DNA from 2 places in the Pelomonas lactea genome. Region 2 is predicted to be linked to the other one. Evidence: riboswitches for the same ligand, from Rfam matches in the RefSeq annotation. Region 2 holds a riboswitch; the other holds the start of a gene.
What was found. A riboswitch is a leader RNA that binds a small molecule or an ion and turns the genes downstream of it on or off. The one in region 2 is predicted to bind manganese.

Region 1 (3,474 bases), on a different contig from region 2:
ACCTCATCCCAGGCTGCGCAAGCCCTGCGTCCGGTGGCCGGCGAGTTTGCGTTCGCGGTCTTCACTCTAGGCATCGTCGGGACAGGCCTGTTGGCGGTGCCGGTCCTTGCGGGTTCAGCGGCCTACGCGGTCAGCGAGGTGTTCGACTGGAAGGCCAGCCTCGCCCATGGCTTTGATGAGGCACGCGGCTTCTACGCCATCATCATCGCGGCCACGGGCATCGGCACGGTGATGAGCGTGTTCGAGCTCGACCCCATCAAGGCACTCGTCTGGAGCGCCATCGTCAACGGCGTCATCTCCGTGCCAATCATGGTCGTGATGATGTGGATTGGCCAGTCGAGCCGCGTCATGGGGGCACTGACGATGTCGGGCCGCCACCGCTTCTTCGGCTGGGCGGCCACCGCCGTGATGGCAGTCGCCGTGGCAGTGATGTTCATCACTGCCTGAGCGCCGCAGCCTCGCCCTTTCAAACTCGCCGCATGCCACCGTCACGGTGGGCGGCGATGCTGCGCGCCTCGTTCCGCGCCAGCCCACTTCGACCTGTGTGATCCATGAACAAAAACCTCCCTACTTGCCTGACATTGCTGGGCTTCGCCCTGAGCAGCTTCGCTCAGGATCAGGAAGCGTGGAATGCCCATTTCCAGTCCACCTACATCTGGCAGAAGAAGCCATCGCTGAGTTCGCCGTATGCCGGGCCGAACAGCCTCCTGGCGCAAGCAGAGAAGAGCTATTCGTTTACCGCAACGGCGGCCTTCGGCGTTCGGCTGAGCCGCTTGACTGAAGCCTATTTCGACCCCGAGGTCGCCCAGGGTGTACCCATCTCCGGGCTGGTGGGCCTGGCCGGTTTCAGCAACGGAGAGCTGGCCAAGACTTCCGGCGCCAAGCCCAAGCTGTATCGCGCCCGGCTTTTCGTGCGGCATACGGTGGACCTGGGAGGCGAGCAACAGCCAATTGAGTCCGCAGCCCATCAGCTGTCGGGCAAGGCTGCTTCTGAGCGTCTGGTCCTCAGCGCCGGCGCGCTTTCGGTGCTGGACATCTTCGATGCCAACAGCTACGCCCACGACCCGCGCATGCAGTTCATGAACTGGGCGCTCATGACCCATGCAGCCTATGACTACCCAGCTGACTCGCGCGGCTACACCTATGGCGTGGCTGCCGAGTACATCGCTGAAGGCTGGGCGCTGCGCGCGGGCCGCTTCGCCGTGCCCAAGGAGCCCAACCAGCTTCAGCTGGACAGCCGGCTGTTCCGGCACTACGGCGACCAAGTCGAGCTGAGCAAGGACTACGCTGTCGCGGGCCAGACCGGCACCGTGAGGTTGCTTGGCTTCCGCATGAAGGCCGTGATGGCACGCTATGACGACGCCCTCTCGGCGACCAGCGGCACGCCAACCCTCGACGCCGTGCGACAGCAGGATCAAGCGAAATGGGGCGTCGGCATCGGCGTCGAACACAAGCTCGCCGAGAACATCGGTGTCTTCATTCGCGCGTTCAAGGCAGACGGCAGGACCGAGACCTACGCCTTTACTGAAGCCGACCGATCAACCTCGGCCGGACTGCAGGTGGGCGGCTCGGCCTGGGGCCGCGCACAGGACGTCCTCGGGATCGGTATCGCCCAGAGCAGCCTTTCCACGGGGCATACCCAGTTCCTCGCACGAGGCGGGCAGACCTTTTTCCTCGGGGACGGCAAGCTCAGTTACCGGCCGGAGCGGGACTTCGAGGCCTACTACCGGGCCGAGCTGCTCAGAGGGCTCTTCCTCACCGGCGACTTGCAGCGCATCCGAAACCCGGGCTACAACGCCGACCGAGGCCCTGCGTCCTTCTACGCGCTTCGCTTGCATTGGGAGAACTGATGCGAGTGGGCGGAGGGCGAACTGCGCGCCGCATCGGCTCGGTCGGCATGCCAGTTATTGGGCTGACGCCGTGCTCCTGGCTGGCGCCAGATGTCCAGCGATAATGTGGTTGTCATTGGGGAGTAGCCGCTCTTCGCTCGAAGAGGCTGACGTCAACACACTTGGCCTGCAGGCCATGGCGTCAGCAGTTTCCTGACCTGGCAAGACCTTTGACCACAGCGCCTCCGTACTGGCCGGGGAAGCGCTGTGGTCATTCGTCTGGGAACCGGCCGTGGAACCTTCGTGGAAGCACTCCTCGTCTCAACTGGTGTGGTCGCTCTTGCTGAGATTGGCGACAAGACCCAACTCCTCGCCTTCATCCTTGCTGCACGGTTCAAGAAGCCGTGGCCCATCATTGCCGGCATCCTGTGCGCGACCATCGTGAATCACGGTGTCGCCGGCGCCTTAGGCGCTTGGATCACTTCAGCAGTTTCCCCTGGAGTCCTCCGCTGGGTGCTCGGCGCCTCGTTCATCGGCATGGCCATCTGGACCTTAATTCCCGACAAGATCGAGGAGGAGGAAACGCAGGTCGCCAAGCGCTTCGGTGTCTTCGGTGCCACGCTGATTACCTTTTTCCTGGCTGAGATGGGCGACAAGACGCAGATCGCCACCGTGGCCATGGCAGCTCACTACGCCAACCCGCTTTGGGTGGTGGTCGGAACAACAATGGGCATGCTCTTGGCGGACGTGCCTGCCGTATTCATTGGCGACAAACTCGCCGACAGGATTCCGATGAAGCTGGTGCATTCCATTGCAGCGGCGATCTTTGCCGTGCTGGGTATCGCGACGCTCATCGGCGCGGGGTCCGGCTTAGGCTTTTGAAGTTGCCCATCAGAGTCCTTGACCAGCAAGACGGTTGCTGAGCAGGCGTCGACGCGATGACAGCAGAGACGTTCCAAGCCTCTGGCCTTCGGCCAGGGGCGTTTTTTTGGCTGCTCAGCTTCAGATGCGGAGCGGTTTGGCAGCGTCATTTGTGACGCCAGACCTTCATCGCCGAGATGGGCATGATGGCCGCAAGCCCGGACAACGCTCATATCGACAGACTGACTGGGTTTGGCATGGCGCTGTGCCTGATGGGCATGGCGGTCACCATGTTCAGTCCACGTCCACAGGTCTGCACGTCCAGTTGAAGGTCACAGGCCGGCACACAGGGTCAGTGCGATCAATCGGCTGCCAATACGCGCAGAGGCGTCAGTGCCTGTGCACAGCGCGTAGGTGCGGGCTCGGCAGTTCGGCTGACGGCGGCTCCTGGGACGCCTCTTCGAGACCCGCAAGAATGCCGCATTGATCCGCCTTTCGCACATCGCTGCAGCGCTGCCGAAGCTCTTTCAGCTGCTTCTCCAACAAGCGCAGTTCCTTGATGCGCTTGGATACATGACCAATGTGCTCATCGAGCAGCGCATTGACGTCGCCGCAGTCTTCGCCAGGCGCATCCTTGAAACGCAGAAGAGCGCGTACCTCGTCTAATGACATATCAAGGCTGCGGCAGTACCGGATGAACTGCAGGCGCTCCAAGTGGGGCGCCTCGTACACCCGAAAGTTCCCTTGTGTCCGCCCGGGAGCCGGCAGCAGACCCTCGCGCTCG
Region 2 (3,474 bases):
TGAGCCGCTTGATCTCGTCATGCACGATGCCGGCCTGCACCGGGCTGCCGCCGGGCGAGTTGATGCGCAGCACGACGGCCTGCGCCGCGTCGTCCTTGAACGCGTCCTTCAGCGCCGCCAGCAGTTGCTCGGCGCTGGCCTCCGTGTCGGCAGCGATCTCGCCGCGCACCTCCACCAACGCCGTGTGCGGCGCGGCAGTCGGCGTCACGTGCCGGCCCTGCAGCCACAGGCTGTAGACCAGCATGGCCGCCAGCAGCAGCCAGAACAGCCGGAACACCGTGCGCCAGCGCCGCTCCAGCCGCCGCTCGCGCAGGAAGTCGCGCGCCAGCTGGGCCAGCAGCGTCTCGTTGTGCGGCGTGAGCGGGCCAGGCGCCGGCGGCGGCACGCCGACGGGATCGGCAATGGGTGGCGGCAGGGAGTCGTCGGAGGATGTCATGTGATGGTTTCTATTGGGCAATTGCGGGGCGAGCGCCGGGCCGCTCCCAAGCCGACCCGCCTGGGGCGATGTGCCTGTCGGTCAATCCGGCAAGCATCGCCGGCCCCTCGGGGGACCGGCCAAGGTACGCCTTGGACGAGGGGCTGCACTCTTTTCAATCTTCAAAAGCGGGTTTGGTGTCGCGCGTCGGGTGCCAGTAGACCGCCCCATCGCGTTCGGTGAGTTCGATCTTGGTCAGCCGCCCGCGGTTGCAGGGTCCCATCAGGCACTGGCCGGTCAGCGGGTCGTACACGGCACCGTGGATGCTGCACATGATGAAGCGCTTGTCGCCGTCCAGGAACTCGCCCTCCTGCCAGTCCATCTCGGTGGGCACGTGGGCGCAGCGGTTCAGGTAGGCGACGGCCTGGCCGTCGAAGCGAAGCGCGAACGCACGCACCGGCTCGCGCCACTGGATGACGTCGAAGCTGACGGCCTTGCCGCGCTCCGCCAGGTCGGCCGACGCGCACAGGCGCTGCGGCGCTGCGATGTCCTGCTCAGGCATGCTGGATCAGCCAGTCGTGCAGCTCGCGCGTCGAGTGCGCGACGAACAGCGGATTGAACTCGGCGAAGGTCTCGTGGTCGTGCGCGCCGAAGCTGACCGCGACGCAGGGCGTGCCGGCGTTGGCGGCCAGCTGCAGGTCATGCGTCGTGTCGCCGATCATCAGCGTGCGCTCGGGCTCCACGCCGAACTCGCGCATCAGCTCCAGCAGCATCTGCGGATGCGGCTTGGAGCGCGTCTCGTCCGCCGTGCGCGTGCCGTCGAAGAGATGGCCCAGCGCACTGGACGCCAGCACCCGGTCCAGGCCCACGCGGTTCTTGCCGGTGGCCACGGCCAGCCAGTGATGGCGCGCCTTGAGCGCCTCCAGCATTTCCAGGCTGCCCTCGAACAGCGACAGCTCGTGCTCGGAGCCCAGGTAGTGGTGGCGGTAGCGCAGGCCCAGCTCCGGGTAGCGCTCCTCGGGCAGGCCGGGCACGGCATGCTCCAGCGCATCGCGCAGGCCCAGGCCGATGACGTACTTGGCGCGCTCGAACTCGGGCTCGGGCAGGCCCAGGTCCACAGCGGCACGCTGGATGCAGCGGGCGATCAGCGCCGTGGAGTCGAACAGGGTGCCATCCCAGTCGAAGGCAATGAGATCGAAACGTTGGGGACGGAAGCTCATCACGCCATTGTCGGCGCTGGCGCCGCGGCGGGCGGTGGCAAGCCCACTACAATGCGCGCTCGTCATTGGGGAGTAGCCGTCCTGCGCCTGCAGGAGCTTGCGTCAACACACTTGGTCCGGTGGACCATGGCGCAGGCAGCTCCAGAGCCTGGCAAGACCTTTGACCACATCGCCTCCGGTAAGGGCCGGGTGGCGGCGTGGTCTTTGGTTTCGTATCGGCCCTTTGGAGAATTTCTTGGAAGCATTCCTCGTGTCCACCGGCGTCGTTGCGCTCGGCGAAATGGGCGACAAGACGCAGTTGCTGGCCATCGTGCTGGCCGCCACCTTCCGCAAGCCTTTGCCCATCATCCTGGGCATCTTCGTCGCCACCGTGCTGAACCACGCTGCCGCCGGCCTGCTGGGCGGCTGGGTGGCCCATGCGCTGGGGCCGGACGTGCTGCGCTGGGTGGTGGGCCTGTCCTTCCTCGCGATGGCGGGCTGGATGCTGATCCCGGACAAGCTGGACGATGACGACGGGGCGGCGAAGCGCCAGCGCTTCGGCGTGTTCGGTACGACCGTCGTCGCGTTCTTCCTCGCCGAGATGGGCGACAAGACGCAGATCGCAACCGTCGCGCTGGCCGCGCGCTACACCGACGTGGTGCAGGTGGTGCTGGGCACCACGGTCGGCATGATGCTGGCCAATGCGCCCGCCGTGTTCCTGGGCGACAAGATCGCCGCCAAGGTCTCGATGCCGCTGGTGCACGCCATCGCGGCGGTCATCTTCGCGGTGCTGGGCGTGCTGACGTTGATCAACGCCGGCAGGCTGTTCTGAATCAGCCGGCCAGCACGGCCTGGCACGCTACGGGCAGCGGTGCCTCGCAGGTCACGGTCTCGCCCGTGGCCGGGTGCTGGAACTGCAGCCGGCGCGCATGCAGGAACATGCGGTCGAACTTCGCCGCACCGCGGGCCAGCTCGCGGTTGCGGTCGAAGTCGCCATACTTCGGGTCGCCCACGATGGCGTGACCCGCCTGCTGCAGGTGCACGCGGATCTGGTGCGTGCGGCCGGTCTTGATGGTCACGTCCAGCAGGCTGAAGCGCGGCGTCCTCTGAACCACCTTGACGAGGCTGATGGAGCGCTTGGCCTCGGCCTCGTCGGCCTTGCCCGGCCGCACCCAGCGCTCGCCGTCGCTGCCGACGAACTTGACCAGCGGCACGTCGATGACCTTGAGCTTGTCCGGCCAGTCGCCCCAGACGAGGGCGGCGTAGGTCTTGCCGGTCTCGCGGTCGCGGAGCTGGTCCTGCAGGTTGACCAGCGCGCTGCGCTTCTTGGCAATCATCAGCAGGCCCGAGGTTTCCTTGTCGAGCCGGTGGACGAGTTCCAGGAACTTGGCCGTCGGCCGCGCGCGGCGCAGCGCCTCGATGACGCCGTAGCTGACGCCCGAGCCGCCATGCACGGCCACGCCCGCCGGCTTGTCAATGACCAGCAGGTGCTCGTCCTCGAACACCACCGGGAACTCGCGCGCCGGCGCGGCGGGCGCCTCGGCCCGCTCGGGCACCCGCACCGGCGGGATGCGCACCTCGTCGCCCAGTTCCAGCCGCGTGTCGGCCTGCGCCCGGCCCTTGTTGACCCGCACCTCGCCCGCGCGGATGACGCGGTAGACATGGGTCTTGGGCACGCCCTTGAGCTCGCGCAGCAGGAAGTTGTCCAGCCGCTGGCCGGCCGAGCCTTCGTCCACGATGACGCGCCGAACCGCGGGTTTGTCCGTACTCACAGTGGCTGTCAACCCCGTGGCAGGGGCCGCGGGGGCTGCCCCTATAATCCTTTTCACCACGTTGCTGCCGTAAGTGTTTGATTTTTCT

Region 1: linked by a shared signal. The riboswitch ahead of ACG04Q_RS20915 (TMEM165/GDT1 family protein) and the one ahead of ACG04Q_RS08830 (TMEM165/GDT1 family protein) in region 2 are both predicted to bind manganese.

The regions. Positions count from the first base shown of each region.
Region 1 covers NZ_JBIGHX010000008.1:293,044-296,517, reverse strand. The annotation lists gene ACG04Q_RS20925 (NRAMP family divalent metal transporter) at 1-447, shown strand, start outside; gene ACG04Q_RS20920 (carbohydrate porin) at 552-1,850, shown strand; yybP-ykoY riboswitch at 1,945-2,130, shown strand; gene ACG04Q_RS20915 (TMEM165/GDT1 family protein) at 2,133-2,711, shown strand; gene cadR (Cd(II)/Pb(II)-responsive transcriptional regulator) at 3,081-3,474, opposite strand, start outside.
Region 2 covers NZ_JBIGHX010000003.1:52,597-56,070, reverse strand. The annotation lists gene ACG04Q_RS08845 (S49 family peptidase) at 1-436, opposite strand, end outside; gene ACG04Q_RS08840 (Rieske (2Fe-2S) protein) at 591-977, opposite strand; gene ACG04Q_RS08835 (HAD family hydrolase) at 970-1,635, opposite strand; yybP-ykoY riboswitch at 1,691-1,865, shown strand; gene ACG04Q_RS08830 (TMEM165/GDT1 family protein) at 1,871-2,446, shown strand; gene ACG04Q_RS08825 (RluA family pseudouridine synthase) at 2,448-3,386, opposite strand.